3 regions of the Paenibacillus glufosinatiresistens genome follow, and region 2 is predicted to be linked to each of the others. Evidence: riboswitches for the same ligand, from Rfam matches in the RefSeq annotation. Region 2 holds a riboswitch; each other region holds the start of a gene.
The links. A riboswitch is a leader RNA that binds a small molecule or an ion and turns the genes downstream of it on or off. The one in region 2 is predicted to bind cyclic di-GMP.

Region 1 (3,273 bases), on a different contig from region 2:
ACGATGGGGCTCGGCGGAGAGTGGGACCGGGAACCGGCAACAGCCGAGCAGATCAAGCAGGGGCACGAAGCGGTCGAGGCCGCGCTGTCCATCGGCGTCAACATGATCGACAGTGCGGATATCTATACCCGCGGCAAAGCGGAATCCATTCTGGGCACGGTCCTGCGGGAGCGGCCGGAGCTGCGCGAACGGCTGATTCTGCAATCCAAATGCGGCATCCGGCTGATGGAGCCGGGCGATCTGTCCAATACCTTCGATCTATCCAGATCCCATATTCTCTCCAGCGTAGACGGCATCCTGTCGCGCCTGGGCACCGAGTATCTCGATATTCTCCTGCTTCACCGGCCGGACCCGCTGATGGACCCTGAAGAGGTCGGCGAGGCGCTGCGGGAGCTGAAGGCTTCGGGCAGGGTCCGCCATTTCGGCGTATCCAATATGAGCGCCGCCCAGATCGGGCTGCTCCGCACAGGGACGGACGAGCCCTTCATCGTCAATCAGCTGCACCTCAGTCTCGGCAAGCTTGACTGGCTGGACGCCGTAGTCAGCGTCAACCGCCCCGCCTGGACGGAACATGGAATGCCGGAGGGGACGATTGAATACTGCCGCGCGAACGGCATTCAGCTCCAAGCATGGGGACCGCTTGCCCAAGGGCGGTTCAGCGGACGTTCGCTGGAAGGCGAGCCGCCGCATGTCGCCGACACGGCGGCCATGGTCGCCCGGCTGGCCGAAGAGAAGGGAACGACCCGGGAAGCCATTGTCCTCGCATGGCTGATGACGCACCCGGCCGGCATTCAGGCTGTCATCGGAACGGTCAGCCCCCGCCGAATCGAGGCCTGCCGGGGCGCTGAAGAGATTGTTCTGACCCGCCGGGAGTGGTATGACCTCTATGTCAGCTCCCGCGGCCAGCGTCTTCCCTGACCGGCGAGGCTCGGCCCCTGGCGCCTGTTCCTCGCTAATTTTGGCTTTGAGGACAGATGCAAATTTGTTATACTGGATAGGATTAAAGAGCGTATGCCCTCACTCTTAATCCACTCACTAACAAGGAGGGGCTGAATCCGCCGTGCCAGACAACATCGGACAGAACATTCAGCAGCTTCGTCTGGAGAAGGGGCTTTCCCTTTCCGAGCTTGCCGGCAAAGCTGATGTCGCCAAATCGTACCTCAGCAATGTAGAACGCAATATTCAATCCAACCCCTCGATTCAATTTATCGAAAAAATCGCCGAGGCCCTGGATGTCTCCGTCCAAAGCCTTCTCTATGGAAACTTATCCGATTCGGAAGAGGAGCCGCTCGACGCCGACTGGTTCCGCCTGATTCAGGAAGCGATGTCATCGGGGGTCAGCAAGCGGGAGTTCAAGGAATTCCTGGATTATCAGAAATGGCGGCTGGAACAAAAAGACGAGTAGCCGCGTTCAGAGGCCGGGCCCGGCCGGGATGCCGATCAGCCATCGGAGCCGAATAATGCCGCCCTGCTGTTCTTAATTGAGAACAGCAGGGCGGCATTATTCGTTCGCCCCGGTCAGCCCCGGGGCGCCCACAGCATGACCGATACTCCGATGAGGCAGATGGCTGCCCCGACCCCGTCGTAGAAATCGGGGGTTTTGCGGTCAACGAGCCAGCCCCACAGCACGGCCAGCACAATGAAGACCCCGCCGTAGGCGGCATAGACCCGTCCGAAGGAAGGGAACGACTGGAGCGTCGGAATTACTCCGTACAGGACAAGAATCAAGCCCCCGGCCGCCCCCATCCAGAGCGGTCTGCCTTCCCGCAGCCACAGCCACACCAGGTAGCCCCCGCCGATTTCGGCCAGTCCGGCCAGCACGAACAATACGATAGTCACGTCTCTTCTCCCTCCCTGACAGCGATTGCCACGTTTCGCTGACCCGGTCATCCGGGTAATGGTTCACAGATGAAATAAAAAAAGCCCGGCGCCGCGCCGCCAGGCTCTGCTGCTGCCAGATGCAGAATTACGCATTCTACATGGCCTTCAATGTTCTATCATTGAAAAAACGACGAATTTCCTCGGCGCGAATGCCCTGTTTCTTGGCTTTCAGAAGCAGGTGTACCCATTCCATGTCGAGATCTGCCGCCTGAGTTTCCACTACGTTCCCCTGGTTGGACTTGTCCAAAAAATCTCCTCCTAAGATTTCATGTCCCCAGGCAGTCCGGCTGTCGTAGCATGGTTCGCCTTAGACCCGCGACTTTGTGTCCCTGCCTTTCGGCAAGTTTACCCTTTACTGGACCCTTTAAGTTCAAGGATCTGCTTAGATCTCGAAAACTGTCTATCACTAACATTGTACAAGATAATGGCCTGAATGTGTGTCGTATTTTGGAGGTTAAGATTGCGCGGAGAGAAAAAACTTCATACCGACCAAAAACCCAGTTATGTAGATTCTTAGCAAGTAGTATATAGGTACTATAAACAAAAAATAACCTGAACTCAAGTGTTTGAAACCCCTTCCTTCAAAAAAAGTGGGAAAGTAGTCGCATTTCGGTTCAGGTCTCCGCCTGTCATTCCCGCTCATTTCCTAAGCATTATGGCCTATAAGGCAGAACTATGCCGTTTTGCGAACGGATTGGCCGAAAGTTAGAATTGATTGTACTGGGGGAAAGTTGCATTATAGGATGTGGCAAGAACCTTCGTTTCAGAGAGGCAGTATGCCTCCGGCCGGCCCGGCGGTCTCGACCCCGTCAGCCGCCGCCTTAACCGAAGGCCAGCGATGCTTCGTCTGTACCAATGTAAACGCAACCACAGCTCCGGCGGAAGCTGGAGTCATCCGTTAAGGAGGATGTATTCATGGCAGCCCAAGAGCCCTACCGCGATTCGATCTGGAGCAATTATCATGGACCCAATCTGGGGTATATTCAGGAGAAATACGAACAGTATCTTCAGGACCCCGAGACCGTTGAGCCCCGCTACCGCGAGTTGTTCACTGTCTCCGGCCCGCCTCCTCTTGGCCCGCAAGCCGCCGGAGCGCCCGAACAGATGGTTGCCGGAGACACCGCCTGGCTGCTCAAAGCGGTCCGGGCCGCGAAGCTGATTGCCAACATCCGCATTTACGGCCATCTGGCCGCCGATATTGATCCGCTGGAGCGTGAGACGCGCCATTCTCTGGCCAAAGCGATCGAGCCTTCTTCCTATGACCTTACCCGCGAGGATCTGCTCGCGCTGCCGGCTTCCCTGATCTGGGAGAACGCCCCGTCCGACGTCAAAACCGCCTGGGATGCCTACCACCGGATGCGGCAGGCCTATACGAAGACCATTGCCTATGAG
Region 2 (3,273 bases):
AGCCGTCCCGCTTGAAGCGCGATCGTGCCGGAACGTTCCGTTCCGCTCTGGTTGTACCAGCTGTCGATTACCGTCTTGCCGTCGATACAGACCCGGATACCGTCGTCCGAGGCAGTGTAGAAGGTATACGTCTCGGAGTAGTTCGGCTTGATCTTACCCGTCCACCGGGCCGAGAAGTAATCGGACGGAACGCTGCCGCTCGCCGGGGACAGCTTGCCCCAGTTCATATCAATCTTGTCCTCTCTGCGAACCAGCACCGGCGATCCGGACAAGGTCATATTGGCATAGTACTGGGCTTGAAGACCATTGACCGTCACCGGATTCGCAACGCTCTCCGGAGCCGGTACAGCTGTCGGTGTAGCCGACGGCTTCGGGGTCGCGGTCGGTGCGGGCGCGGCAAGTGCAGGCGTTGCTGCCGGTGTCGGCGTGACTGTTGGTGTCGGCATTGCTGCCGGTGTCGGCGTGGCTGCCGGTTTTGCAGCCAGCGCGGCCTCGGCCACATTTATATATTCGTCCCGCGTCAGCGTATAGCTGTGATTCATAAAGTTCTTGATCGTTGACGCAGTGTTTTTTTCGTTCAGCAATTTGCCCCAGTTCATCATGAATACATATTTGTTCTGGGAGGCGGACAGTACGGACGGATCGGGCATTTCCCCGTTCTCGCCAATGGCAACCGGCTTGCCGTTCGCCAGGCTGACCAGACTGTTGTAGTAGTTCTGCTTGAAATCATTGTCGTAAATATCAAGGGCCAGAATATCGACCTTGTCCGCGCCCGGATAGGTCTTCTCGATCGGATCGGACCAGGCGTTCGGCGCGTTCGGGCTCCAGACCCACAGCAGATTGTTCAGGCCGTGGTAATTAACGAAACGGTCATACATGATATTCCACAGGGCGGCAAAGTTGCTCTTCTGTCCCCACCAGAACCAGCCTCCGTTCATCTCATGATACGGACGCCACAGGACAGGAACGCCGGCATCGCGGAGGCTCTTCAGCGATACGGCTGCTGTGTCCAGGTCGGCGATCAGGCTGTTGTACTGACTCGTGCCTGGCGTTACATATTTATTGAATTCGGTCTGGCTGATCGACTTCTGGACATTGCCCCAGTCATTGCTGGTACCCGGAAGCTTCTCGTGAAAGGTCATGGCGACAATGCCGCCCTTCTTATACGTCTGTGTCGCGCTCCAGACGATGTTCTTGCGCTGGGCCGCCGCCGCGGCTTCGCTCTGGCCGGAAATGGCGCCGAGCTCATAGCCGTGCAGCGCGGCGAACTGGCCGCTGCTGCTCTGCAGCTTGTTCAGGTATTCATCGGGGCTCTCGAAATAATCGTGCTGGCCGCTCAGAATTCCTTTGCCGGAGATGGCGTTCAGGTAGCTGAGCAGTTTCACTGCGGCGGGGGATGCAGCGGAGTTGACCGGGTCCTGCGACGATGCGGCCCAGGCTCTTCCCGGGCTTGCCGGCGAGACCGGCAGCATGGACAGCAGCAGGACGATCGACAGCAGGGCAACGGACAGACGACGAGTACGGTAAGACTTCATTTCACTCTTCCTTTCGGTAACCAGGCTGTCTTCTTATAGAGAAGACCCTTGGCTTTGCGTCCCTACCTCGCGATAGGTTTGCCTTTTCGTTGTGGAAGGAGAATCCCTTCTTACCGTACTTATCGACAATCTTTTCGACCGCTTGAACCCTTCACGAACATACCAAGCCAAAATTGAATCTTAAGCCCTGTTTGAACGTTCTCCAAATCGGTTAAATTAGTTAGTTTGGTCTAAGAGATGAACTGTTGGAGTTCAATGTCTTCCCAGTCCAGCGTAATCCGGATATTGTCTTCTTCGACAAGCTCCGAGCCTCTCTGCACCTCGATCAGCTCGACGTCGGTCAGAGCCAGAATGCTGTGCTTGGTCCCCTCCGGGATGCGGACGACATCGCCTGCGCGGACCGTATGCATCCGCTCGTTGAGAATCACGCTCGCTTCTCCGCTGACAATCGTCCAGATCTCGCTCCGTTTGCGGTGCAGCTGGTAGCTGATGTTTTTGCCTTCCCCGATAAAAATCCGCTTCGTCAGCACTTCGCTGCCTTCGTCGTATTTGACATAATCAATGACGCGGTAGTGTCCCCAGCGCCGCTCTTCGTACATGGGACGCTGCTCGCTGCCCTTCAGCACTTCCTTGATTCGCGGACTCTCGGACTTGGAAGTGACCAGAATACCATCGGGGCTTGCCGCTACAATCAGATCCTTGGCGCCGATCACGGTGATCGGGATATCCAGTTCATTGATGAGGCAGCTGGATGCGGAATCCTCCGTCAGCAGGCCCCGGCCAAGCTGATTGCTCGCCATCTCCTCAGTCAGCGTATTCCAGGTGCCGAGATCCTTCCAGAAGCCGTCGTACGGGCGAACCACGATATTCTCTTCCTTCTCGACCACTTCGTAATCGAAGCTGATGGACGGCAGCAGCTTATACTGCTTCTGCATCTCCTCGTAGTTGAGCGGAAGGCCCTTGCTCTGGAGGATATCCAGCAGATACCCGAGTTTAAAAGCAAAGACGCCGCAGTTCCACAGCGCGCCCTGCCCGATCAGCTCTTCGGCCTGCGCGCGTTCCGGCTTCTCCTGGAAGTGGCTAACTCTCCGGTAGGCGTCGTCGGCCGTGCCCTCGGATACGGGGATAATGTAGCCGTATTTCTCGGAGGCGAGCTCCGGAACCACCCCCATCAGCGCCAGGTTGGCTCCGCTGGTGTCCATCGTCTGCTGGAGGCTTGCCACCGTCTCGAAGAAGGAAGCCTCGACGTATGGATCCACGGGAAGAATCGCCACGGTCTCATCCGGCATCACGCCGGCCACCGAGTACAGATAAGAAGCGGTCAATGCGATGGCAGGGAAGGTATCCCGGCGCTCCGGTTCGACTATGATCGGCACCTCCGGCCCGAGCTGGCTCTGAATCATCTCCACCTGCCCGCGCCCCGTCGCCAGGAAGGAATGCTCTGCGAGTCCCGTCTCGGCAAGCTGGCGCCAGACGCGCTGCACCATCGATTCGGGCTCGCCCTGCGGACTGCGCAGCACCTTAAGGAATTGTTTGGACCTGGAGTCGTTGGACAGGGGCCACAGCCGTTTTCCCGAACCGCCAGACAAAAGTACCAGTTTCATAAGTGAACCCTCCCCTTGGAATATGTGAATGCGGATAAATTACAGCGCGGTTGCCATCGGCGAGTAGCCGCTGAGACCGCCGAGCGACGGACGGCCGACGGAATGATACTCCAGGCCGGTGCCTTCGATCTGCG
Region 3 (3,273 bases), on a different contig from region 2:
ACGTGTTACTCACCCGTCCGCCGCTAACTCATCCAAAGAGCAAGCTCTCTGAATGAATCCGCTCGACTTGCATGTATTAGGCACGCCGCCAGCGTTCGTCCTGAGCCAGGATCAAACTCTCCATAAAAGGCTCGACCTTCGTCGAGCTGAACGTCTGAAAGGTATCAATCTCGGCTGAGCCGATCCTTTCGGACGAACAAGTTCGTTTGACTTGCTCATAAGATGAATCTGACGAGATGTTACTCTCGATTAATACTCACTCGTTGTTCAGTTTTCAAAGATCAAACCGTCTTCATCGCCGATGCTCGTTCGCACCAGCAACTCTTATACTATATCACGTCCGACCGTTTTGTGCAAGCACTTTTTTTGATCTTGTTTCATTCGATCGATTCAGGATCAATCGGCCGGAATAAGAATATACCATGCCCACTAACTGAATGCAACCCTTTTTCGTAAATTATTTAATTACATTAAATTCCTAAGATTCGCGTTATACAAAAAAGGACAACCCCCTCTTCCATGGGCTTGTCCTTGATTTCATTCATTATTCAGCATCTTCACTATTCAGAAGATTAATAAACCTTAGCCGGTGCGTACTTGCTGCTGCTCTTGGCCAGCGCGACGCTCTTCTTGCTCTTGGCAAGCCCGGCGTCTACGGTCGTATCAATCGTGATCCATTTGCCGCCGACCATGACTTCGTTCCAGGCATGATATTCTTTCACATAATCGCTGCTACCCATCACGAGTTTGGTCGGAACGCCTACGCTGCGGAGCATCGCGGCGAACAAAGCCGAGTAGTCATAGCAGATTCCCTTCTTGCTGCTCAGTGTATTCTCGATGTTGGGGATATAGTCAGCCGGCAGGTTGGCGGCCAGCGTGTAGTCGTATTTAATATTGTCTACTACGTAGTTATAGATCAGTTTCACCTTGTCCATGTCTGTCGAAGCATTCTTCGTCAGTTCCTTCGCGATCTGAATAGATTTGTCGGTGGCATCCCATTTGATGTTCTGTACCGAGCCGAGATAGGCCGCATTCGGATTGGACAGGGAGAGGGACACCGTCTCGGAGAAGATCAATTTGTATTTGTTGCCGCTTGTGTTCTCCAGTACGGAGACTTGATACGAGCCATTTCCCTGCTGAAGCGGGAACCATTCCTCGGAATCGCTCGGCAGTGTGTAGTTATAGCTCTTGCCGTCTTTGGTTATCATAACTTTCGTTCGGACGGACGGGGTAACATCATATTGGACGCCGACAACTCCCTGACTCACCTTGGAAGTATCCATCCAGTCGGCGGAGGCTTGGACAGAGGACGGGACGAACGGGAGAGCGCTGAGGCCGATAACGCCTGCGAGCAGCACGCTGTACCACTTCTTATTCATTTGATAAAACTCCTTTCGGCAACTGGCTGCCACCCCTTGCGGGAAAGGCCCTGTAGCTTTGCGTCCCTGCCTTTCGACAGGTTTGCTATTATCGTTGCAGCCTTATCTAAACAACAAAAAAAGCCTCTTCATTCGGTAGCTGGCTGCCACCCCTTGCGGGAAAGGCCCTGTAGCTTTGCGTCCCTGCCTTTCGACAGGTTTGCCGTTATCGTGTTTAGCTTTTCTGTTAATAGATTACCATATTTGCAGAGCTCGTTCAATAGTTTCGAGCAACAAAACTTCCAAATTTTAATATTTTTTTCGTAAAAACCCGGCTGAACTTTACTGCATTAAGGCATTTTGGCATGGATGATAAGTCTGTGGGTGGGATTAATCATTGGATCGCAGGTTATCAGAGTAAGCATGGAGTCCTGGCCCCGGTCTTCCAACACTCTAAGATCGGTCGGCAGCACGCGCCGGATTTCAACGACCTTATACGAATAGATCTGCCCGCGAGCTTTAACTACGATGGAATCCCCGATCTTGACCTCTCCCAGGCGGTTGAAGAGCCGCCCTTTGGTATGCGCCCGGTGCGCCGCAACGGCAGAGTTGCCGCTCTCTCCGAGCGGTGCCGTCCCGGCCACATGAGCTGCCGCATGCTTCATGTTCGCTTTGGTCGCTCCTTCAAGAATCGGGAGCTTCACTTCTATTGAAGGGATCTCGATCACCCCGATGGCATGCTCCTCGGATGCCGCTTCGGGAGATGCCTCCGGCTCTTCCAATTCCCCCTCCTGCAGAATCCGGGATACGGCCTCATATTTGCTTCGCAGATCGGAGCTGCCCTGCGATGGAGTTGCGGTATCGGCATCGGCAAAGCTTCTCTCCGCTTCGGCCAGGAGTCTCGCCTGCCGCCAGTCGTTATAACGCTCGTTGCCCCACGGATACAGCAAGACCAGTATTCCGGCTGCAATCAGCAGATAGGATAGTTTCCGCATTGAAGAAGCTCCTTTCTCGGTCCGCTTATTGCGAAGACGTCCGGTCGCCGACCGGCGTCCCCTTCGGCTTGACGAATACCCATTTGCGGCTGCCGAAGAAGTTGATTATGACGGTTATGAAGGTAACCGCCGCTTTGGAGAGCAGCACTTGAATCCCCAGTGTATCGGTCAGTAAACGGATCAGAACGAGGGAGAGTCCCATTACGCACAGATTCAGAATGATGAACCGCAGCAGCTGGCTGCGGTCAAACCGGTCGTTCCGGGAACTCTCCTGATCCCGAAATGTTATTTTCTTGTTCCAGATAAAGCTGTTGGCCGTGCCCGCGCTGTAGGACAGCACCTGGGCCGCGGTATAGAATAAACCCAGACTGTTCAGTACGGTGAAGACGGCAAAGTCCACTATCGTATTCAGCACGCCGACCGCATTGAATTTAAGGAATTGAATCAGATCGGCCCGTCGCTTGAACTCAGCCACGGCCGTTCTCCTCCCTTGCCTGAGCGCCGTCCTCTTCCAGAAGCTCCCGCTCTTCACCCGGCAGCCTTGCGTATCCGGTCTCCTGACGCACGATATACAGCGGTCTGCCTTTGGCCTCATCGTAGATCCGGCCGATATATTCACCGATTACCCCCAGCAGCATCAGCATAATCCCGTTGAACAGCAGATTGACGCCGACAATCGAGGCCCATCCGGGGACGGTCCGGGAAGTAAAGAGCTTCTGGAACAGCACGAAGAACAGGTACAGAAAGCTCGAAAGGGACAAGGCAAAGCCGATATAGGACGCGATCTTGAGCGGCTTGTGAGAGAAAGAGGTGATGCCGTCTAGGGCGAACCGGAGCATTTTTTTGAGCGGATACTTGGTCTCCCCGGCAAAACGTTCCTCCCGCACGTATTCCACGCTCGTCTGCTGAAAGCCTACCCA

Region 1: linked by a shared signal. The riboswitch ahead of RBI05_RS06820 (anti-repressor SinI family protein) and the one ahead of RBI05_RS17300 (glycosyl hydrolase) in region 2 are both predicted to bind cyclic di-GMP.
Region 3: linked by a shared signal. The riboswitch ahead of RBI05_RS07870 (transglutaminase-like domain-containing protein) and the one ahead of RBI05_RS17300 (glycosyl hydrolase) in region 2 are both predicted to bind cyclic di-GMP.

Annotation. Positions count from the first base shown of each region.
Region 1 is NZ_JAVFHT010000004.1:60,682-63,954, reverse strand. Features, by position in the region: gene RBI05_RS06835 (aldo/keto reductase) at 1-918, shown strand, start outside; gene RBI05_RS06830 (helix-turn-helix domain-containing protein) at 1,061-1,405, shown strand; gene RBI05_RS06825 (YnfA family protein) at 1,519-1,839, opposite strand; gene RBI05_RS06820 (anti-repressor SinI family protein) at 1,976-2,128, opposite strand; cyclic di-GMP riboswitch class I at 2,156-2,241, opposite strand; gene RBI05_RS06815 (2-oxoglutarate dehydrogenase E1 component) at 2,797-3,273, shown strand, end outside.
Region 2 is NZ_JAVFHT010000022.1:30,490-33,762, reverse strand. Features, by position in the region: gene RBI05_RS17300 (glycosyl hydrolase) at 1-1,535, opposite strand, end outside; cyclic di-GMP riboswitch class I at 1,548-1,628, opposite strand; gene RBI05_RS17295 (sugar phosphate nucleotidyltransferase) at 1,766-3,139, opposite strand; gene RBI05_RS17290 (UDP-glucose dehydrogenase family protein) at 3,179-3,273, opposite strand, start outside.
Region 3 is NZ_JAVFHT010000004.1:309,779-313,051, reverse strand. Features, by position in the region: partial or broken rRNA gene RBI05_RS07875 (16S ribosomal RNA) at 1-127, opposite strand, end outside; gene RBI05_RS07870 (transglutaminase-like domain-containing protein) at 573-1,379, opposite strand; cyclic di-GMP riboswitch class I at 1,394-1,476, opposite strand; cyclic di-GMP riboswitch class I at 1,511-1,593, opposite strand; gene RBI05_RS07865 (class D sortase) at 1,709-2,353, opposite strand; gene RBI05_RS07860 (GtrA family protein) at 2,379-2,828, opposite strand; gene RBI05_RS07855 (glycosyltransferase family 2 protein) at 2,821-3,273, opposite strand, start outside.